Regions from separate parts of the Microbaculum marinum genome, predicted to be linked through region 2. Evidence: predicted binding sites of a transcription regulator. Region 2 holds the regulator's gene; the other holds the start of a gene.
The links. Region 2 encodes PhoB, which activates phosphate uptake and scavenging genes when phosphate is short. Its sites were predicted from a motif close to TGTCATNNANCTGTCAT; they were not measured.
Positions count from the first base shown of each region.

Region 1: olsB (l-ornithine N(alpha)-acyltransferase) is a predicted target of PhoB. The motif match lies at 5,891-5,907, and genes of this name have one in related genera.

Region 1 covers NZ_JAZHOF010000005.1:383,073-394,519, forward strand. Annotated here, with positions in the region: gene V3328_RS14530 (S8 family serine peptidase) at 1-1,492, shown strand, start outside; gene V3328_RS14535 (cytochrome P450) at 1,590-2,774, shown strand; gene V3328_RS14540 (HdeD family acid-resistance protein) at 2,895-3,482, shown strand; gene V3328_RS14545 (ion channel) at 3,525-3,983, shown strand; gene V3328_RS14550 (YifB family Mg chelatase-like AAA ATPase) at 4,115-5,647, shown strand; gene olsB (l-ornithine N(alpha)-acyltransferase) at 6,033-6,983, shown strand; gene V3328_RS14560 (NADP-dependent malic enzyme) at 7,113-9,395, opposite strand; gene mutS (DNA mismatch repair protein MutS) at 9,634-11,447, shown strand, end outside.
Region 2 covers NZ_JAZHOF010000002.1:450,955-462,401, reverse strand. Annotated here, with positions in the region: gene V3328_RS05725 (GcrA family cell cycle regulator) at 16-540, shown strand; gene V3328_RS05720 (AraC family transcriptional regulator) at 588-1,619, opposite strand; gene V3328_RS05715 (DsrE family protein) at 1,703-2,071, shown strand; gene phoB (phosphate regulon transcriptional regulator PhoB) at 2,078-2,779, opposite strand; gene phoU (phosphate signaling complex protein PhoU) at 2,834-3,556, opposite strand; gene pstB (phosphate ABC transporter ATP-binding protein PstB) at 3,602-4,363, opposite strand; gene pstA (phosphate ABC transporter permease PstA) at 4,443-5,735, opposite strand; gene pstC (phosphate ABC transporter permease subunit PstC) at 5,732-7,111, opposite strand; gene V3328_RS05685 (substrate-binding domain-containing protein) at 7,224-8,261, opposite strand; gene phoR (phosphate regulon sensor histidine kinase PhoR) at 8,464-9,777, opposite strand; gene ppk2 (polyphosphate kinase 2) at 9,947-10,846, shown strand; gene V3328_RS05670 (DMT family transporter) at 10,971-11,285, shown strand; gene V3328_RS05665 (CYTH domain-containing protein) at 11,383-11,447, shown strand, end outside.

The DNA of each region.
Region 1 (11,447 bases), on a different contig from region 2:
TCAGCTGCTCCTGCAGTGCACGCACGGCGGGCTTGTCGACGAGGATGCCTTCTACAGGATCGCCGGGCTCGCCGATTTCGGCCAGGCGGGACACAAGGGGGTCGCCGGCCGCAGCTCCCACGGCACCCATGTCATGGACCTCGCCGCGGGATACGATCCCCGTGACGGCGAGGGCGCCGAGCGCGCGATCGTATGCGTGCAGTTGCCCTCCGCGATCACCGCCGACACCTCGGGGGCGCGCCTGGACCCGTACGTGCACCTGGCGATGAACTACATCCTCGATCGCGCCGACTGGATCGCCCGGCAGCAGGGAAGCGGGCCGCTGCCGGTGGTCATCAATTTCAGCTACGGGACGGTGGCCGGCCCGCACGACGGGACCTCGGAGCTGGAGGCCGCGATCGACGAGTTCGTGCAGATCCACACCGGCCGGCCGCAGCCCGTCTCCGTGGTGCTGCCGTCGGGCAATAGCCACCTGTCGCGCTGCCACGCGCAGCTCGCATACGACACGACATCAATGGTCGATGCCGAGGCTGCGACCAGCGACCTCGAATGGCGGGTGCTGCCCGACGACCGGACCTCCAGCTTCGTCGAGATCTGGCTGCCCTACGCGCCCCCGCCGGTCGGCGCCAGCCGCGTCGAACTGCAGATCGCGCCACCGGGGTCGCCGACCCACCCGACAAGCCCGTGGATCGGGGAGGAGCCAGGACAGGGGGTCGTCTGGGAGCGGGACGGCCAAGTCGTCTGCAAGGCCGTCTACACGTTCGATCCGGATCCCAATCCGACCGGACGCGGCCGCTTCGTCGTCGCCATCCGGCCGACCGTGTATCTCGGTGCGCCCAAGCGGCTGGCCCCGTCCGGCGTCTGGCGCATACGCATCCGAAACATCAGCCTGGGGTCCGGCGAGATCGTCCACGCCTGGGTCCAGCGGGACGATACGCCTCACGGCTATCCGACGCGCGGCCGCCAGGCCTTCTTCGATCACGCCTCCTACGAGCGGTTCGACACCGGCGGCTTCGAGCTCGAGACCGACAGTCCGGCATGCATCGTCAAGCGGGCGGGCCTGATCAATGCCATCGCCACGGGCGAGAAACCGGCGGTGATCGGTGGCTATCTGCGCAAGGAGGCCGTCGTCTCGAAATATTCGGCCGGCGGCCCCACCACTCCCGTCCGCGACGCGCCCGCGCCCTGGCGCACCGGGCCGGACGCCGTGGCGGTCGGTGACGATTCACTCGTCCATTGGGGAGTCCTTGCCGCCGGGACGCGCAGCGGATCGACCGTGGCGCTGACCGGCACCAGCGTCGCCGCGCCGCAGGTGACCAGATGGATCGCCGACCGCTTCGTGGCGGGCGACAGCGGCGACCGCACGGCCGTCGCAGGCAAGGCGACGCAGGACGAAGCCGGCAGGTCGACACCCGCCCCGCCCGTCGCCCGCGGCGGTGCCGGCCGGCTCGACCTGCCGCCCGGGCGGGCGCTGCCCAGGTTCTGGCCGTAGCCCGGCGGCATGCCGTGACGCGGCGCCGGAATTGACGCATGCTTGCGCCGGGATCTGGCGATCCCGGCAGCAGGACGCGACAGGGGCGCAATCGGACATGGGATCCTTTCTGGACTCGATAACCGTCGAGCAACTCGAGACCGACCCCTATCCGGTCTATGCGCGGCTCAGGCGCGAGGCGCCGGTGGCCTTCGTCCCGGCGGTCAATTCCTGGCTCGCCACCCGCTGGGACGACGTTGCGGCAATCGGCAAGGATCCGGACCTGTACTCCGCCGAGGACCCCAACGCGCCGGTGTGCGTGGCCTTCGGCATGCCGGCGATCATCCATGTCGACGGCGACGTGCACAAAGCCCTCCGCGACGGCATCGCGCCGCACTACCTGCCGCGCAAGGTTGCAGGCTACATCGACGCGCTTGTGCGTCCGGTCGCCGAGGACCTCGTCGCGAAGATCGGGTCGAACGGCTCCACCGACCTGATGGCGGAGTATTTCGAGCCGATCTCGGTGCTCAGCCTCGCCCGCTCGTTCGGCGTGATGGATGCCGACGTGCCGACGCTGCGCCGCTGGTTCCAGGGCCTCGCCCAGGGGGCGATCAATTTCGAGCGCGACCCCGATCGCGCCGCCGTCTGTGCCGCGACCCGGGCCGAGATCGAGGAGACCCTGGATCCGATCCTGACGCGGCTCGCGCGGGAAAGCGACGGGTCGCCGATCGCCCACATGATGCACCACGGGATGTCCGACGGCGAGGTGCGGGCACGCGAGTTCATCATGCCGTCGATCCTCGTGACGCTGCTCGGCGGCATGCAGGAGCCCGGCCACGGCGGCGGCTCGACGCTGATCGCGCTGCTCGACAATCCGGACCAGCTCGACGAGGTGCGTGCCGACATGGAACGGATGCTGCCCAAGGCGATCCAGGAGGGTATCCGCTGGATGGCGCCGATCGGCACGCAGATCCGCGTGCCGACACGCGACACCGAACTGGGCGGCGTGACCGTGCCGAAGGGGCAGACGATCGCCGCCGTTGTGGCTTCGGCCAGCCGCGACGAGGCGAGGTTCGCCGATCCCGACCGCTTCGACATCCATCGCGACGAAGGCGGACACGCCTCCTTCGGCTTCGGACCGCATTTCTGCGCCGGCAAGTGGTTTGCGAACGCGCAGATCGAGGTCGCGCTTCGGGTGCTCTTGGAGAACACCAGCGAGATCCACCTGGACGGATCGCAGCCGCCCGTCTTTCGCGGCTGGGAGTTTCGAGCCCCCACGTCGCTGCATGTCCGCCTGGCGTGACCCGGCGATCCGGACGCCGGTCCGCCGGGCGGATCGGGTGCCGCGACGTCGCGTTCTGACTGGACGCTGGGGCAAACCCGTGAGACTGTCCGGCCTGTTCAATTCTGGGGAGGCCAATCGATGGAACCGAACACCACCGCGTCGTCGCAATCCGCAATGGTCGACAGGACGCGTGCCGCCATTCACGAACACCGCACCTGGTTCCTGATCCAGGGCGTCATCATGATCATCCTGGGCGCCGCGGCGATCCTGCTGCCGTGGGTCGCCACGCTGGCCTCGGCGATCTTCGTCGGCTGGCTGTTCATCATCGGCGGCGTCGTCCGCCTCGTCGCGACGTTCAGTTCCCGTCGCGCCCCGGGCTTCTGGTGGTCGATCGTCATCGGCATCCTGGCGATCATCCTCGGCTTCGTCATCGTCGCGAATCCCTTGGAAGGCGTGCTGACGCTGACCTACGCGCTGATCATCCTGTTCTTCATCGAGGGGATCTTCCAGATCATCGCGGCGGTCGAGTTCCGCAAGGCGACGGCGTCGAGCTGGATCTGGCTGATCCTCTCCGGCGTCATCGACATCGTCCTCGCCGTGCTGATCTTCGCGGGCCTGCCGGGAACCGCCGCCTGGGCGATCGGCCTCTTGGTCGGCATCAACCTGCTGTTCGCCGGCATCGCGCTGACGATGACGGCGCTGGCCGCCAACAAGCTGCCCGGCTGAGCAGCGCGCGGCCGCGGGGAGGCTGCCGGATACGGGACGGTCATGTTCGACGCCCTCGTCGCCGGCGCCTCCGTCAGCCTGCTCAACATCGCGATCCACGCTGCCGCGATGTCCGCACTGGTGCGGGCCCTGGCAAGCAGGATCGTCACCGCGTTCCACCGCAGCGCCATGGTGCGCCTGGTCGTCATCATGGTCACCTCGGTGGCCGTGCTGATGGCCGCCCACATCCTCGAGGTGTGGGTGTGGAGCCAGCTCTATCGGCTGCTCGGCGTGGCGCCGGCGACCGCCGACCAGTTCGCCTTCGCCTTCGTGAACTACACGACGCTGGGATACGGCAACGTCCTGCCGGAACCGCAGTGGGAGGTGATCGGCCCGATGACGGCGATGAACGGCGTCCTGCTGTTCGGCTGGTCCACGGCCGTCCTGTTTCAGGTGCTGTCGGTCAGCTACAAGGAACTGGACCGGCAGATCCAGCGCGTCGATCCGGATCGGGCCACCTGATACCGCTCCCGGTGCCGCGCCGGGAACCTTGGCCAATGTTCCCAATTTGTTCTTGATTGCACCCCGGCCTTGGCCTAAACTTGACGTTGCGTCAGAGCTCGCAAGGCCTCGAGGGGCAGGAGGGGGACGGCATGGTCGCTCGCGTCACCACGGTTGCATTCGTCGGCATCGAGGCGCGCCGGGTCGACGTGCAGGTGCAGATCGCACCGGGACTGCCGAACTTCTTCATCGTCGGGCTGCCCGACAAGGCCGTCGCCGAGAGCCGCGAACGGGTCCGCGCCGCGCTGACGGCGGTCGGATTGTCGCTGCCGCCCAAGCGCATCACCGTCAATCTCGCCCCTGCCGACCTGCCGAAGGAGGGCAGCCACTACGATCTGCCGATCGCGGTCGGCCTGATGGCGGTGATCGGCGCGCTTCCCGCCGATGCGCTGGCCGGCTGGAGCGTCCTCGGCGAACTGGCGCTCGACGGGCGCATTACGCCGGTAAACGGGGTGCTGCCCGCCGCGATCGGCGCCAACTCGATGGACCTCGGACTGATCTGTCCCGCCGAGTGCGGCCCGGAGGCGGCATGGGCGAGCCCCGCCATGGAGCTGCTGGCGCCGGCCGACCTGATCCAGATCGCCAACCATTTCAAGGGCACGCAGGTGCTGTCGCGGCCGAAGCCGGCCGTGCGCCAGGTCGAAGGGATCAGGCTGGACCTCGCCGAGATCCGCGGACAGGAGACGGCCAAGCGGGCGCTGGAGATCGCCGCGGCGGGCAGCCACAATCTCCTGCTCATCGGGCCGCCCGGCGCCGGCAAGTCGATGCTGGCGCAGCGTCTGTCCGGCATCCTGCCCAGGCTGAGCCCGGCCGAGCTTCTGGAGATCTCGATGATCCAGTCGATCGCCGGCGTGCTGAGCGGCGGCCGGCTGTCGGCCGAACGGCCGTTCCGCGCGCCGCATCATTCCGCCTCGATGGCGGCCATGGTCGGCGGCGGACCGCGCGCCCGTCCGGGCGAGGTGTCGCTGGCCCACAACGGCGTGCTGTTTCTCGACGAACTGCCGGAGTTCACGCCGCAGGTCCTGGATTCGCTGCGCCAGCCGCTTGAATCCGGGGAGACGGTGATCGCCCGGGCGATGCACCGGGTCACCTATCCTTCCCGGTTCCAGCTGATAGCGGCCATGAACCCCTGCCGATGCGGCATGGCCGGCGAGCCGGGCCACTCCTGCCGCCGCGGACCCCGCTGCGCGGCCGACTACCAGGCCCGCATCTCCGGCCCGCTGCTCGACCGTATCGATATCCGCCTCGAGGTGCCGGCCGTCACGGCGGCCGACCTCATCCTGCCGCCGCCGGCCGAAGGCAGCGCCGAGGTTGCAGAAAGGGTCGCGGCGGCGCGCCAGGTGCAGACCGAACGCTATGCAGCGCTCGGGCTCGACGGCGTACGCTGCAACGCGGAGTGCCCGGCGAGCCGGCTCGAGGAGGTGGCGCGGCCGGACGCCTCTGGCATGGCGCTGCTGCGCGACGCCTCCGATACCCTCGGCCTGTCGGCCCGCGGCTTTCACCGGGTGCTTCGGGTCGCCCGCACGCTCGCCGATCTCGACGGCGCCGATGCCGTCGGCCGGATCCATATCGGCGAGGCGGTCAGCATGCGGGCGGCGGGATCGGGGCTGCTGGCGGCAGCCTGACTGATTCGCCGCCGGCACCGGGCAGGCCTCGTGGCACGTCACGGGGGCTCCCGCCGTTGCGGCCGCCTCGACGGCACACACTATTCTCAGTCCCTGCGGCCACGGCGCACCGGCGAAGCGATGAGCTGTGCTGTCCGGAACGCCGGCAAACGTGCGGGATCCGAGGCCAATCCGGCCCCTCCGGCGAATTCAGGATTTCGGCCCGCACGACAAACCGGTTGCGGGGGCCGCTACGTTCGCAATTGTCACAGAACTGTCTGCGAACTATGATTCTAAGGTCGCGGGCGGGTAGGCTGACGGTCCAGGCGCGGACACCGTCGGCCGAGCGACCGGCCGCGAGGGGGAGACGAGCCGTCTATCAGCCATGATGCGGCAAAAGAACCAGATGCGACTGACCGATCGATTCCGGCCGACGCGACTCGTGCGGCGGTTCGTTCCGCTTGGACCGTTCTCGGGCATTGCGGGGCCGGACGGGGGGCTTTCCCCGCTTCCTGCCAGCAGGCCGCCGCTGCCCGATCCGCTGAAGCGCATCGGCTCGCTGGAGGTGCGGCTCGCCCGCAATGCGCGCGAGGTCCGGCTGGCCCAGGCGCTGCGCTACCGGGTCTTCTACCGCGAAATGTCGGCCCAGGCGGGCGCCACCGGAAAGCTGTGGCGCCGCGATATCGACGGCTTCGACGCGATCTGCGACCACCTCCTGGTGATCGATCACGACCCCGATCCGACCATCTTCCGCCGGCTTGGACGTCGTCTCACCAAGCCCGCCGTGGTCGGCACCTATCGGCTGCTTCGCCAGGATGTCGCCGAGCAGTTCGGCGGCTTCTACACCGCCGGCGAGTACGAGGTGAACGAACTCGTCGAGCGGCACCGGCCGAAGCGGTTTCTCGAACTCGGCCGCTCCTGCGTCCTCAAGGAGTATCGCAACAAGCGCACCGTCGAGCTGCTGTGGTCCGGCAACTGGCAGTACGTCCAGCACCACGAGATCGACGTGATGATCGGTTGCGCCAGCCTGGAAGGCACCGAGCCGAGCAAGCTGGCGCTGCCGCTTTCGTTCCTGCACCATCATGCGGCCGCGCCCGAGGAATGGCGCGTCCGCGCGCTGCCGTCGCGCTACGTGCCGATGGATCGCATGGCCCCCGACCAGATCGACATGCGCTCGGCGCTCGGAATGCTGCCGCCGCTGATCAAGGGCTATCTCCGGCTCGGCGCCCATATCGGCGAGGGTGCCGTGGTCGACCACCAGTTCGGCACCACCGACGTCTGCATCGTGCTGCCGGTCTCCTCGATCAACCCGCGCTACTACGGCCATTTCGGCGCGCCGCGCGAACGGCTGTCCTAGGCAAGCACCTCCCGGGGGCCGTGTCCCGGGCCCGGGCCGCAGACTTGCCCGGCCCTCGGATTGAGCCTCGGGCGTTCGACGCTCGAATTGCGCTGCGTTTCGCCGGCGCTGGCGGGCCGACCGGCGTTCTCACCCGTTGATGTTGTAGGCGGCAACGGAGGCCATGTTGACGAGGTCGGTATCGGTGGCGCCGAGGCCGACGATCTGGACCGGCTTGTCGAGGCCGACCAGCAGCGGGCCGATCACGGTCGAGCCGCCGAGCTCCTGCAGCATCTTGGTGCTGATCGAGGCCGAATGAATGGCCGGCATGACCAGCACGTTCGCCGGGCCCGACAGCCGGCAGAACGGATAGGCCGCCATCGCCTCGCGGTTGAGCGCGACGTCGGCGGACATCTCCCCGTCGTATTCGAAGTCGACATGCTTCTTGTCGAGGATCTTGACCGCCTCGCGCACGCGCTCCGAACGTTCCGAGGGAGGATGGCCGAAGGTGGAATAGGCGAGCAGGGCGACCCTGGGCTCGTAGCCGAGCCGGCGGGCAACGCCGGCAGCCTCCTCGGCAATTGCCGCCAGCTCCACCGCGGTCGGCATCTCGTGGATGGCGGTGTCCGCCATCAGCACGGTGCGTCCGCGCGCCAGCGCGATCGAGGCGCCGATCACCCGGTGGCCGGGCTTGGGATCGATGACCCGACGCACCTCCTCCAGCGCGATCGAATAGTTCCGCGTGACCCCGGTCACCATCGCGTCGGCGTCGCCGGTTGCCACCATGCAGGCGCCGAAGGTGTTGCGGTCGGTATTGACCATGCGCTGGCAGTCGCGGAACAGGTAGCCCTGCCGCTGCAGGCGGGAATACAGGTAGTCCGCGTAGTCGGAATTGCGCCGTGACAGCCGCGCGTTGACGATCTCGATGTCGTCGCGCAGCTCGAGGCCGAGTTGGCTGATCGTCTCGCGGACCTGCTCCTCGCGGCCGACCAGCACCGGCATGCCGAGGCCGCCGTTGGCGAAGGCGAACGCGGCGCGGATAACCTGCTCCTCCTCGCCTTCGGCGAACACCACGCGCTTCGGCGAGCGGCGGATCTTCGAATGAATGCGCTGCAGGGTGCCGGCGATCGGATCGCGCCGCGCCGAAAGCTCCTGCTTGTATCCGTCCATGTCGACGATCGGCTTGCGTGCGACGCCCGACTCCATCGCCGCGGCGGCGACGGCGGACGGGATGGCGCTGATCAGGCGGGGATCGAAAGGGACCGGGATGATGTAGTCGGACCCGTACCTGGGCCGGCTGCCGCGATAGGCGGCCGCCACCTGGTCGGGCACGTCCTCGCGGGCGAGGTCGGCGAGCGCCTGCGCAGCCGCGATCTTCATGTCTTCGTTGATCGTCGTCGCCCGGACGTCGAGGGCGCCGCGGAAGATGTACGGGAAGCCGAGCACGTTGTTGATCTGGTTGGGATAGTCCGAACGCCCGGTGGCGACGATCGCGTCCTCGCGGATCTCGGCGACTTCCTCCGGAGTGATCTCCGGGTCGGGATTGGCCATGGCGAAGATGATCGGCTGGTCTGCCATAGAGGCGATCATCTCCGGCGTGAACGCGCCCTTTGCCGACAGCCCGAACACGACGTCGGCGCCGCGCATCGCGTCGGCCAGGCTGCGCGCGTCCGTCTCGGCGGCGTGGGCGGATTTCCACTGGTTCATGCCGTCCTCGCGGCCCTTGTAGATCGCCCCCTTGGTGTCGCAGAGGATGACGTTGTCGTGGGGAAAGCCCATCGCCTTGATCAGCTCGACGCAGGCGATGCCCGCGGAACCGGCGCCGTTGCACACGAGCTTCGTGCTCTTGATGTCGCGGCCGGTGATGTCGAGCGCGTTGATCAGGCCTGCCAGCGCGATGATCGCGGTGCCGTGCTGGTCGTCGTGGAAGACGGGAATGTCCATCAGCTCGCGCAGGCGCTGCTCGATGATGAAGCAGTCGGGCGCGCGGATGTCCTCCAGATTGATGCCGCCGAACGACGGCGCCAGCGGCTTCACGCAATTGATGAATTCGTCGACGTCGAGCGTATCGACCTCGAGGTCGATCGCATCGACGTCGGCGAAGCGCTTGAACAGGACGGCCTTGCCCTCCATCACCGGCTTGGAGGCGAGCGCGCCGAGATTGCCGAGCCCCAGGATCGCCGTGCCGTTCGAGATCACCGCAACGAGATTGCCGCGGGCGGTGTAGTCGAACGCGCGGCTTGGGTCCTCGGCGATGGCGCGCACCGGCACCGCCACGCCCGGCGAATAGGCCAGCGACAGGTCGCGCTGGGTCGCCATCGGCTTGGTCGGCGTGATCTCCAGCTTGCCCGGCCGGCCCTGCTGGTGAAACTGCAGGGCTTCCTGATCGGTAAAGGTGGGACGGCGGCCCGGGTTCTTGGAATCGGATGCCATCTGCAAAGCGTCTCCCCAGTTGTCGCGCCGCCTTTTGACGGGTCGTCCCCGGCGGGCTTCGGACCTTACAGAGCGCCTTGGACGCGCTCAAGGCAATCAACGGGGTAAACTGTTCTGCTCCGGACGCCGTGTCCCCGCCACGGGCCGCGTCTCCTGTCCGGGCAGGGAAGCGGCACGGATCCTTGGGGATAAGCGCGGCAGCGGTGAAACCTGCGCGACGTTCTGCTAGGGTCCGGCAATGACCGCCCGAGCCGCCGAAATCACAGCGACCGCCGACAGTCACGTGGCCGAATCGGATCCGCGCGTGACCCCGATGATGCGGCAGTTCCTGGAGATCAAGACGGCCAATCCGGACTGCCTGCTGTTCTACCGGATGGGTGATTTCTACGAACTGTTCTTCGAGGACGCCGAGACCGCCAGCCGGGCGCTTGGGATAACCCTGACGACGCGCGGCAAGCATCTCGGCGACGACATCCCGATGTGCGGCGTCCCCGTCCACGCCGCCGACGACTACCTGCAGAGGCTGATCGCGCTCGGCCACCGGGTCGCCGTGTGCGAGCAGCTCGAGGACCCCGCCGAGGCGCGCAAGCGCGGCTCCAAGTCGGTGGTGCGGCGCGACGTCGTCAGGCTGGTGACACCCGGCACGCTGACCGAAGACAACCTGCTCGACTCCCGGCGCAATAACTTCCTGGCCGCGCTGGCCCGCACGAAGGCGGCCGGCGACGACGGGTTCGCGCTCGCTTGGGCCGACATCTCGACCGGCGAATTCGGAGTCGCCGAGGCCGCCCGCCTCGAGCTGCCCGCGCTGATCGCCCGCGTCGAGCCGGGCGAGCTGCTCGTTTCCGATGCTCTCTACGACGATCCCGCACTGCGCAACCTTCTCCGCGAGACGCGCGCGGCCGTGACGCCGCTGCCGCCGGCGGTGTTCGATTCGACCTCCGCGGAGCGTCGGCTGCGCGACTACTTCTCGGTCGCCACCCTCGACGGGTTCGGACCGCTCACCCGCGCCGAGACGGCGGCGGCGGGTGCGGTGGTTTCCTATGTCGACCGCACGCAGGTCGGCGGCCGGCCGCCGCTGAGCCCGCCGATCCGGGAGACGCGCGGCGCGGTGATGGCGATCGACCCGGCGACGCGAGCCAACCTGGAGCTGGTAACGACCCTGTCTGGAGACAGGCGCGGCAGCCTCGCGGCGGCGGTCGACCGGACGGTGACGGCCGCCGGCGGGCGCGAACTGACCCGCAGGCTCGCCTCGCCGCTGACCGACCACGCGCGGATCGCCGCGCGGCACGAGGCGGTCGCCTGGCTCGTCGACAACGCGGCCCTGCGCAGGACGGTGCGCGAGGTGCTGCGATCGGCGCCGGACATGGCCCGCTCGCGCGCCCGCATCGCTGTGGGGCGTGGCGGACCGCGGGATCTCGCCGCGATTCGCGACGGCATCGCGGCGGCTCACGCGCTGGCCGGCCATCTCGGCGAGGTGCCGGACGCGGAGGGGCCGGACCGGCTCGCCGACATCGCCGGCCGTCTGCGGGCCCCGCAACGGGCGGTCCACGCGGAGCTCGCCGCCGCGCTCGTCGATGCGCCGCCGCACCTGCGTCGCGACGGCGGCTTCGTGAAGGCGGGTTTCGCCGCCGAACTCGACCAGGCCCGCGATCTGCGCGACGAGAGCCGCAAGATCGTTGCCGGCCTGCAGGCGAAGTACCAGGACGACACGGGCGTCAGGTCGCTGAAGATCCGCCACAACAACGTGCTCGGCTATTTCGTCGAGGTCACCGCCCAGCATGCCGGCAAGCTGACCGCCGAACCGAACTCGCAGACGTTCTTCCACCGCCAGACGCTGGCCAGCCAGATGCGGTTCTCCACGGGGGAACTGGCCGACCTGGAAGGGCGGATCGCGACCGCCGCCGAGCGGGCGCTGGCCCTGGAGATGGAGATCTTCGACGCGCTCGTCGCCAGGGTCGTCGCCGACGGCGAGGCGCTGGATGCCGCCTCCGCCGCGCTCGGCGAACTGGACGTGCATGCCGGCTTCGCCGAACTCGCCGTGTCGCGGGACTA
Region 2 (11,447 bases):
GACATGGAGTGGCGGATGTCTTGGACAGAAGAACGTGTCGAACTCCTCAAGAAGCTGTGGACCGACGGTCTGAGCGCGAGCCAGATCGCGGCGGAGCTTGGAGGGGTGACGCGAAATGCGGTTATCGGGAAGGTGCATCGGCTCGGACTGTCGGGACGCACCAAGACGACGCGTCCGGCTGCGCCCCGCGTGCGCAAGGCGCGCAGCCCCTCGATGCCGCCGCGGCCCGTCACGCGGGTGATCGGTAACACCGCGCTGAAGTTGAACGTCGTGGCCGAGCAGCAGGTCGAGGCCGAGATCGTCCCCGTGCGCACGCTGGCGCCGGTCACGGAACTGTTCATTCCGCCGGAGCAGCGCGCAACCATCCTGGAGCTCAACGAACACACCTGCAAATGGCCGATCGGCGATCCCGGCCATGACGACTTCTACTTCTGCGGCCGGCGCTCGGAGTCCGGGGTGCCCTATTGCGAGCATCATTGCAGCGTCGCCTATCAGCCGGCCTCGGATCGCAAGCGGTCCAAGGCGTCGGGCGCGAACTGACCCGGGTTCAGCTCTGAAAGCCTACGCCCGGCATCGTCCCTGCGGAGTCAGACGTTGGCGGGCGGGACGGTGACGCCGTTCGAACGGACCGTCCGGTCGCGCGGGTCGTGCCGCCAGGCGGCGGGGGGACAGTGGAAAGCCCGCGAAAAGGCGCGGCTGAAGGCGGCTTCGGTCCCGTAGCCTGCCTCTTCCGCGATCACGGGGATCGGCTTGGCGGTCGTCCTCAGGTCGGTGCTCGCAAGATAGAGCCGCCACTCGCGCACGTAGCGCATCGGCGATGTGGCGAGCACCGCTTCGAACCGGTCCGTCAGGGTGCTGCGCGACAGACCGGCCTCGGCCGCCAGCGTGGCAACGCTCCACTCCCGACGCGGCTGATCGTGGATCAGGGCAAGGCATCGGCCGAGTGCCGGGTCCCCGGCCGCAGCCAGCCAGCCGACCTTCTCCGGCGGCCCGGCGATGATCTGGTGGCGCAAGAGCTCGATGAAGATGATCTCGGTCAGCCGCTCGATGACGGACTGTCCCCCCGGCCGCGGGTGGTCCGTCTCCAGCTCCATTTGCCGGATTGTCGCGGCAAGCCAGCGGGTCTGCTCCGAGGTCGCGGTGCGCACGTGCAGCAGCGTCGGCAATGACTGTCTCAGCGGCCGGAAGTTCACCGCATCGCATTCGAGGTAGCCGCACAGCAGCCGCACCCGGCGGCCGTCGCCGCCGTAGCGCAGCACCGGCAGCTGGTTCCAGGGCTTCGGCGGAAGATCGTCGGTCGGCGAAATCCGGCGGCCGCCGCGGCCTGCGCCCAGTTGATGGCCGGTCGCAAACGGAAAGGCGGCGACGTCGCCGGCCTCGAGCGCCCATTCCCCTCCCTGCATGCGCAGCCAGCATTCGCCTTCGACGAGGATGTGGAACGGGATCGCTGCGACCGCCCGCGTGGCCAGCGCCGCCATGCGCGGCTTGTCGTCGGTTTCCCAGTCGCCTTCCGGCATCAGGCAGAACTGGAGGGCGCCGCCGAGCCGGACCGTGCGCAACAGCGCCGACAGCACGTCTCCGCCCGGGCCCGCCGGCCGAGCCGGCGCCGGCCGTTCGATCAACTCTTTCGGCGCTCCGGCCAAAGACGTCAGGACTCCCGCCGCCTATTGATCATCCGCAGTTCAGGCAGGAGCACATTACAATGACTGCGGAAACCGGAAAACTCGTGATTGTCGTAACCAGGGGCATCGACTCGGAGCTCTCGTCGGTCGCCTTCACGATTGCAAACGGCGCCTTGAGCGCCGGCATGAAGGTGTCGCTCTTTCTCACCAGCACGGCAATCGACCTGGTGCGCAAAGGCGGGCAGACGATGACCCAGGTGGCGCCGCTGGAGCCGCTGGCGGCGCTGATCTCGTCCTTCCAGGACCGCGGCGGCGTCATCTGGGCCTGCCCGCCCTGCGTCGCCTCGCGCGGCTACCGGCAGTCCGACCTGCTGGACGGCGTCGTCGTGATCGGTGCGAGCGCGATGTTCGAGGAAATCCGGACCGGAGCCGCGACGCTGTCCTTCTGAACCTCGTCAGGCGACGGTCACGAACTGCTCGTTGAAGGCGTAGCCGGCGCCGCGCACCGTGCGGATCGGGTCGGCCCGGCGGCCGCGGTTGATCGCCTTGCGCAGCCGTCCGACATGCACGTCGACGGTGCGCTCGTCGACATAGACGTCGCGGCCCCAGACGCCGTCGAGCAGTTGTTCGCGGGTGAACACCCGGCCCGGGCTCTGCATCAGGAATTCGAGCAGCCGGAACTCGGTAGGCCCCAGGTGGATCTCCCGGCCCGAGCGGCGCACCCGGTGGGTGTCGCGGTTGAGCTCGATGTCGCCGGCGTTGAGCACGCTCGCGATCAGCTCAGGCTTGACGCGCCGCAGCAGCGCCTTGACGCGCGCCATCAGCTCCGGGATCGAGAAGGGCTTCACCACGTAGTCGTCGGCGCCGGTGGCGAGACCACGGATCCGCTCCGTCTCCTCGCCGCGCGCCGTCAGCATGATGACCGGCAGCCCGTTGGTTTCGGGACGCGTGCGGATGCGGCGGCACAGCTCGATGCCGGAGATGCCGGGTAGCATCCAGTCCAGCAGCACCAGGTCGGGCGCGCCCTCGCGGATCCGCGTCTCGGCTTCGTCGCCGCGGCTGACCGCGTCGACGTCGTAGCCCTCCGACTCCAGATTGTACCGAAGCAGGAGGGTCAGAGGCTCCTCGTCTTCGACAATCAGGACCTTGGCGTTCATTGCCCCTGAATCCCGTGATTGGTCATCGTCTCGAAGTCGTTCGTCTTCCTGCGATCAGTCATCGGTTTGCGGATAGTCGGCCGGCGTGAAGCTCGAGGCGTCCTTCTTCGGACGCGCCTCGCGCAGCGGTGCGCCGGTGGAGAGATAGTAGATCGTTTCGGCGATGTTGGTGGCGTGGTCGCCGATGCGCTCGATGTTCTTGGCGGCGAACAGCAGATGCGTCGAGAACGTGATGTTGCGCGTGTCTTCCATCATGTAGGTCAGCAGCTCGCGGAAGATCGACGTGTACATGGCGTCGAGCTCGGAATCGCGATGCCAGACGTCCATGGCCTTGTCGACGTCGCGCTGCGTGTAGCTGTCGAGGACGTCCTTGAGCTGGCGCGACGCGATCCGGCTCATGCGGTCGATGCCGAGCGCCGCCTTGACGGCGCCGGTCTCCGACTGGATCGCCACCGCCCGCTTGGCGATGTTCTTCGCCAGGTCGCCGATGCGTTCCAGGTCGGACGAGATCTTGATCGCCGCGATGACCTCGCGCAGGTCGGCCGCCATCGGCTGGCGCTTGGCGATCATCAGGATCGCCAGTTCCTCGATCTCGTGTTCGAGCCGGTCGATCTCCTCGTCGGCGTTGATCGTGCGCATCGCCAGCTCTTCGTCGTGGCGGTTGAGCGCCTGGGTCGCGTCCGTCAGGACCTTCTCCGCATGGCCGCCCATGCGCGTGATCATGATGGCGAGCGCCTTCAGTTCGTCGTCGTAGGAAGTAACGATGTGTTCCGTCATGTCCGTTTCCTCGGTCCGCGGAGGCTTGTCCTCACGTACGTGCGATCAGCCGAAACGGCCGGTGATGTAGTCGTGGGTGCGCTCGTCCTTCGGGTTGGTGAAGATGTGCTCGGTGGGCCCGGCCTCGACCAGGATGCCGAGATGGAAGAAGGCGGTGCGCTGCGAGACGCGCGCGGCCTGCTGCATCGAGTGGGTGACGATGATGATGCAGTAGTTCTCCTTCAGCTCGTCGATCAGTTCCTCGACCTTGGCGGTGGCGATCGGATCGAGCGCCGAGCACGGCTCGTCCATCAGGATGACTTCGGGGCTCACCGCGATTGCCCGGGCGATGCACAGGCGCTGCTGCTGGCCGCCCGACATGCCGGTGCCCGGCTCGTCAAGGCGGTCCTTCACCTCGTTCCAGAGGCCGGCCTTGCGCAGGCTCGTCTCGACGATCTCGTCGAGCGCCGCCTTGTTGCTGGCCAGCCCGTGGATGCGCGGACCGTAGGCGATGTTCTCGTAGATCGACTTCGGGAACGGGTTCGGCTTCTGGAACACCATGCCGACCCGGGCGCGCAGTTCCACCACGTCGAGCGTGCGGTCGTAGATATCGCGTCCGTCCAGCGTGATGTCGCCGGTGACGCGGCAGCCGTCGATGGTGTCGTTCATCCGGTTGATGCAGCGCAGGAAGGTCGACTTGCCGCAGCCGGACGGTCCGATGAAGGCTGTGACCGAGCGCTCGGGAATGTCGATCGCCACGTCGAACAGGGCCTGCTTGGCGCCGTAGAACACGGAAACGTCCTTGGCGGAGACCCGGACGGGGTTCATGTCCGGATCGGGGATGATGATCGGCCCGGTCGCGGCGCGCTGCTCGGCGGTGGTCACTTGGTTCATGTCGTTGCTCCCGTTACCACGTCCGCTCGAGGCGCTGACGCAGGAAGATGGCGATACCGTTCATGATGATGAGGAAGCCCAGCAGCACCAGGATCGCGGCCGACGTCCTGTCGACGAAGCCGCGCTCGGGACTGTCGGCCCAGATGAAGATCTGCGTCGGCAGGGCGGTCGACGCATCGAGCAGGCCGCCGGGCGGCGAGGTGATGAAGGCGTTCATGCCGATCAGCAGCAGCGGCGCGGTTTCGCCCAGCGCCTGGGCGAGGCCGATGATCGTGCCGGTCAGGATGCCCGGCAGCGCCAGCGGCAGGACGTGATGCATGACCACCTGGTGCCGGGAGGCGCCCATGCCGAGCCCGGCCTCGCGGATCGACGGCGGCACCGCCTTCAGCGACGCCCGCGTCACGATGATGATGGTGGGCAGCGTCATCAGCGACAGCACCATGCCGCCGACCAGCGGCGCTGATCGCGGCAGGCCGAAGAAGTTGAGGAAGACGGCCAGGCCCAGCAGCCCGAACACGATGGACGGCACGGCGGCCAGGTTGTTGATGTTGACCTCGACCAGGTCGGTCCACCGGTTCTTCGGCGCGAACTCCTCGAGATAGACCGCCGCCGCGATGCCGACGGGGAACGAGATCAGGAAGCAGACCAGCAGGGCGTAGAACGATCCGACGATGGCGCCGGCCAGACCGGCGAGCTCGGGGAACCGGCTGTCTGAGTTGAAGAACAGGCCCCAGTTGAACGGCGTCGAGATCCGCCCTTCCTCCACGAGCTGGTCGTACCAGCCGATCTGCTGGTCGTCGATCTTGCGCTGATCCTCCGGGAGGTCGCGGCTGAGCACGCCCTTCTCCAGCTGGTCGAAGGGATCGGAGACCGGCACCGTGATGTCGAACGTCGTGCCGATCAGGGCGGGATCGGCGACGACGCGGTCGCGGATCATGTACTGGGTGTTGTTGGTCAGGAGCTGGCCGAGGTCGCGCTGCTGGCGCGGATCGGTGACCTCCGGGAAAAGTTGCGCAAGCGTGTCCTTGACGATCGCCCGGTAGTTGCCCTTGGAGGGATCGTCCTCGCTGACATATTGCGGATCGACGTAGACCGGCACCGTCACCATCGTCTGGACGAAGGAGCGGTAGCCGTTGGCGACCAGCGAGACGATCAGGATGCCGAGCAGCCCGACCGCGATGCAGATCGCGCCGATGCCCAGCAGGCGCAGCCGGCGGTCGGCCATGTGGCGGCGCCTGCGCCTCGCGGCCGCGGCTTCGCTGGACCAGTCGAACTTGGCCGGCAGGGATGCGTCAGCGGTGCTCATTCGTACTGCTCCCGGTATTTCTGGACGATCCGCAAGGCGATGATGTTGAGGCAAAGCGTGACGACGAACAGGACCAGGCCGAGCGCGAAGGCGGCCAGGGTCTTTGGACTGTCGAATTCGGTGTCGCCGATCAGCAGGGTGACGATCTGCACGGTCACCGTGGTCACCGAGTCGATCGGGTTGAACGTCAGCGTGGCGATCAGTCCCGCCGCCATCACCACGATCATGGTCTCGCCGATGGCGCGGCTCAGCGCCAGCAGCACGCCGCCCATGATGCCCGGCAGTGCCGCCGGGAGCATGACCTTGACCATGGTCTCGGCGCGCGTCGCACCGAGCGCCAGCGAGCCGTCGCGCATGGTGCGCGGCACCGCCTTGAGTGCATCGTCCGACAGCGACGAGATGAACGGGATGATCATGATGCCCATCACCGCGCCGGCCGCCAGCGCGCTGTTCGGCGATATGGCGATGCCCATTACCGAGCCGGTCTCGCGCACGGCCGGGGCGACGATCAGCACCGCGAAGAAGCCGTAGACGACGGTCGGGATGCCGGCCAGCAGTTCCATCACCGGCTTGACCACCGTGCGGACGCGGTCGTTGGCGTATTCGACGAGGTAGATCGCCGTGTAGATGCCGATGGGCGTCGCCACGAGCATGGCGATGAAGGCGATCAGCAGCGTGCCGGTGAACACCGGAATCGCGCCGAACGCGCCCTTCCCGGCGACCTGGTCGGCGCGCAGCGCGATCTGCGGCTCCCAGCTCAGGCCGAACAGGAACTCGTGCAGGGGAACGCGCTTGAAGAATTCCCAGGCCTCGAAGACCAGAGAGGCGACGATGCCCACGGTCGTCAGGATCGCCACCAGCGAGCAGAAGATCATCAGGCCCGACAGCACCGTCTCGAAGTTGTTGCGGGCCCGGAACCGGACGGCCAGCCGGCCGCGCGCCACGACCAGCGCGATGATCATCAGCGCCAGCGTCACGACGAGCATCGCCCAGCGCGCGATCGCCTCCCATCGGTTGTACATCTCCGCTGCCCGCGTGATGTCTGGCGTCGGCTCGGCGAAGATGCGCCCGGCGGCGACGTTCTTGATCTCGGAGAGGACGAGGCTCGTGCGCGAGGCGCTGTCACCGTCGAGATAGCCGGCCGGCAGGCTGGACAGCAGCATGTGATCTATGACGGGGCCCTGCAGGAACAGCCAGAGCAGGACGAGAACGAACGCCGGAACGCCTACCCAGACGGCGACGAAGGCGCCGTGATAGCCGGGCAGCGAATGAACGTGGCGGCCGTCGGTGGCGACATAGCGCCTGCCCGCCGTCTGGCCAATGAAGTATCCGACGACTGAAACGATGACGATCAGGAGAAGTGCGTACCCGGCCACGACGGCTCTCCCTGGGAGTCGGCACCGGCGACAAACGGACCGGCGCGGGAAACGGGGAAACGGCCTCGCGCCGCCCGCTGCCGGGCGGCGCGAGAACCGGTAGCCTCTGCGATCAGCTGCCGAAGCGGCTCATCGGCGTGCCGGCTTCGGTGGCTTCGCGGGTCTTCGTGCGCTCTTCCTCCGACAGCGGGATGAGGCCGCGCTCGGAGAGGTAGCCGCCTTCGCCCATCGAGGCCTCGGAGACGTATTCGGTCACGAATTCCTCCAGGCCCGGGACGACGCCGCGGTGCGCGTTCTTGACGTAGAAGAACAGCGGGCGCGACACCGGATAGGAGCCGTCGGCGATGGTCTCGGTCGAGGGCGCGACGCCGTCGATCTTCTCGCCTTCCAGCGTGTCCTGGTTCTCGTACAGGAACGAGAAGCCGAAGATGCCGAAGGCGTTGTGGTCGGCGTTCAGCCGCTGGACGATCAGGTTGTCGTTCTCGCCGGCCTCGACGAACGGACCGTCCTGGCGCATCCGCTTGCAGACTTCGTCCTTCTTGTCGTCCTCGAGAGCCTCGATCGCCGGGAAGGACGCGCAGCCCTCTTCCATGACCAGCTCGACCCAGGCGTCACGGGTGCCGGAGGTGGGCGGCGGGCCGAAAACGGTGATCTCGGCGTCGGGCAGCGAGGGATCGATTTCCGACCACTTCTTGTACGGATTGGCGACGATCTCGCCGTCCACCTCGACCTCGGCGGCGAGAGCCTGGAACAGCTGCGGCCGGGTGATGTCCATCGTGGTGCCTTCGCGCGACGAGGCGAAGGCGATGCCGTCATAGCCGATCAGGACTTCGGTGATGCTGTCCACGCCGGCGTCCTGGCAGGCCTTGTATTCGGATTCCTTCATGGCACGCGAGGCGCCGGTGATGTCCGCGAAATCCGGGCCGACGCCGCCGCAGAAGATCTTCATGCCGCCGCCGGTGCCGGTCGACTCGACGACCGGGGCCGGATTGCCGGTGGCGTTGGCGAATTCTTCGGCAACGGCCTGCGTGAACGGAAACACGGTCGACGACCCGACGATGCGGATCTGATCGCGGGCGGCGGCCGGCGAAGCGGCGATGGCCCCCGCTACCGCGATCGCGGCAACGCTGGCGAATGTGGAATATTTCACGTGATTGCTCCCTGTCAGGATCGGATTGAGTACGCGGTTCGATACGCGTCGGTTCGGACCGAAGCGTTTGCCCGGGCCACATCCCGCCGCGACTCTATGGGCCTCGTGCGATCCTTCTACGACAGGCCTGTAACGTATTGATGACAAGATAATATGTTGTTTTTGTTATGGAATCTCATCCGCACGACTGTGGACGACGGAATCACGTCACATTTTCCGCGCCGTCCAGCAGCACCTTGAATTCCGCCCCCTCCCCGGGCTTGCTGTCGATCAGGAGCTGGCCGTGGTGACGGTTCAGGATGTGCTTGACGATCGCCAGTCCGAGGCCGGTTCCGCCCTTTTCGCGGCTCGAGGCGGTGTCGACGCGATAGAAGCGCTCGGTGAGCCGCGGAAGGTGTTCGGCGGCTATTCCCGGCCCGTAGTCGCGCACCGTGACCGAGGCGCGCGCCGGCTTGCCGGCGCCGCGCTGCACCGACACGGCGGTCACGTCGACCCGGCCGCCCGACTGGCCGTACTTGATGGCGTTATGGACGAGGTTCTGGAAGACCTGCGCCAGTTCGTCCCGATCGCCGACCACCGACAGCGGCCGGTCGCGGATGTCGAGCTTCAGCTCGACGCCGCTCTCGATGGCGAGCGGATGCATGGCGTCGGCGACGTGCTCCAGGATCGGCGCGACGTCCACCACCGTCTCCGGGCGCACATGCGCCTTCAGCTCGATGCGGCTCAGCGACATCAGGTCGTCGATCAGCCGCGACATGCGCCGCGCCTGCACGGCCATGATTTCCAGGAACCGCTCGCGCGCGTCGGCGTCGTTGCGGGCCGGGCCCTGCAGGGTCTCGATGAAGCCGGTGACGGAGGCGAGCGGCGTCCGCAGTTCGTGGCTCGCATTGGCGACGAAATCGACCCGCATGCGCTCGACGCGCTGGGCCTCGGTGAGGTCGCGCAGCAGGACCAGGTAGACGGCCGGTCGCGCCGGGGCGGCCGGGCCGGCGTCGCCCAGCGGGCTCACCCGCGCCTCGAACCAGCGGTCCGCCGGCACCCGCTCGAAGAACGTCACGGTCGCGGTGGCACCGGTCGCCCTCGCCCGCTGCACGGCATCGCCGACCTCCGGAGCCCGCAGCACGAACGAGATCGGCTGGTTCTTCGCGACGACGCCGAACAGCTTGCTCGCCGTCGTGTTCTGGAAGCGGACGTTGCCGGCCCGGTCGATCAGGAAGCACGGATCCGGCAGGCCGTCGGCCACCGCCGCGTATCCGGCAAGCGGGTCCAGGACGTCGGCCGTGCCGGTGGCGCGGTCGGCCGGCTTTCCGTTGGCATCGCCGTGGCGCAGGAGCACGATCGCGACGATGGCGAAGCCGAGCGCCGCGACCGGAAGGCTCAAGCCCGCAAACAGCCAGCAGCCGACGAAGACCGCAGCAGCGATTGCGAGCGGCCAGCGCGCGGCCTCGATGCGCCGCACGAGCGCCGAGGCGCGGGTCGGAGTGCGCCGGGCCGGCTCTGATTCAGTCCGCGTCATGGGTCCCCGAAATCTCGACGTTCGCGCTTCCCTTATCCCCAAGCACCGCCGAGGCCAACTCTCTCGTTGCGGTTTCCCGGGCCGGGCCCGCGCGTTGGCATGCCCGCGTGACACTGCCGTGTCCGGTGATACTGTCTGGGAAAGGGTTCACGGCGCCGGGAGGTCGCAGATGGGAAAATCGAAGGACACGCCGTCCTCCGGCGGCAAGAGTTCGAGGAAGTCGGCCGGCAAGGCCTTCGATCTCGACGATCCGAAGCTTCCGAAGCGCATCGACCATGGCGCGCTGCAGTCGGGCCACTATCCCTATGACAGCAAGATGGACTCCCACGCCTACGAGGACGAGCTGCGGCTGCTGCAGATCGAGCTGCTCAAGCTGCAGGCCCACGTCCGCGATGCCGGCATGCGGCTGGTGGTGCTGTTCGAGGGCCGCGACTCCGCCGGCAAGGGCGGCACGATCCGGCGGTTCATGCGCCATCTCAATCCGCGCCATGCACAGATCGTCGCCCTGTCGAAGCCGAACGAGCGGGAGGCCGGCGAATGGTACTTCCAGCGCTATATTCGCCGGCTTCCGACAAAGGGCGACATCGCCCTGTTCGACCGCTCCTGGTACAACCGGGCCGGCGTCGAGCGGGTCATGGGGTTCTGCACGCCGGAGGAGACGGAACGGTTCCTGCAGGTGGTGCCGACGTTCGAGCGCATGCTCGTGGACGACGGGATCGTCCTGATGAAGATCTGGCTGAACATCGGCCGGGAGATGCAGATGAAGCGGTTTCACGCCCGCCGGCACGACCCGCTCAAGCAATGGAAAATCTCCGACGTCGATCTCGCCGCCATCGAAAAGTTCGACGCCTACACGATTGCCCGCGACGAACTCCTGTCGCGCACCCACACCGAGTACGCCCCCTGGACCGTCATCCGCGCCAACGACAAGAAGCGGACCCGCCTGAACGCCCTGCGCCTCGTGCTGTCGCATTGCGACTACGAGAAGAAGGACGAAAAGATAGTCGGCGTACCGGATCCGAAGATCGTTCTCCCCGCGCCGGCGTTCCTCGCCGATCGCGGCGACTGAGCAGGTCCGGGGCCGCAGCAGCGCCCTTGATTCCGGTGCGGCGATGTTTAAGTGACCTTCCGGAGGACGACCTCCCCCGCAGATTGGGCAATTCGACCGGGACGGCCCGGGCATGGTGAGCATCATGTCGTGGGTCTTTTTGTTTCTTGCCGGTCTTCTCGAGGTTGTCTGGGCGACTGCGATGAAGGAATCGCAGGGCTTCACCCGTGCCGTGCCGACGGCGATCACGCTCGCAGCATTGGCCGGTTCGATGGGACTGCTGGCGATCGCGATGCGCAGCCTGCCGCTCGGCACCGCCTACATGGTCTGGACCGGGATCGGCGCGATCGGCGCGTTCGCAGCCGGTGTCTGGTTCCTCGGCGAGGCGCTCACCCTGCAGCGGGTCGTGGCGGCCCTGCTGATCGTCGCCGGGATCGTGACGATGAAACTGTCCCACTGACCGTCCGGTCGTCGGGGCGCGGGAGGCCTTGAGCAAGTCCTCCCCGGGTGGAATCATTCCGCGACGATCCTGGCACGGGAGGCGACGGCGAGCGATCATGGCGAAGGAAATCGAACGGAAGTTCCTCGTTGCCGGCGACGGCTGGCGGCGTGGGGGCCATTC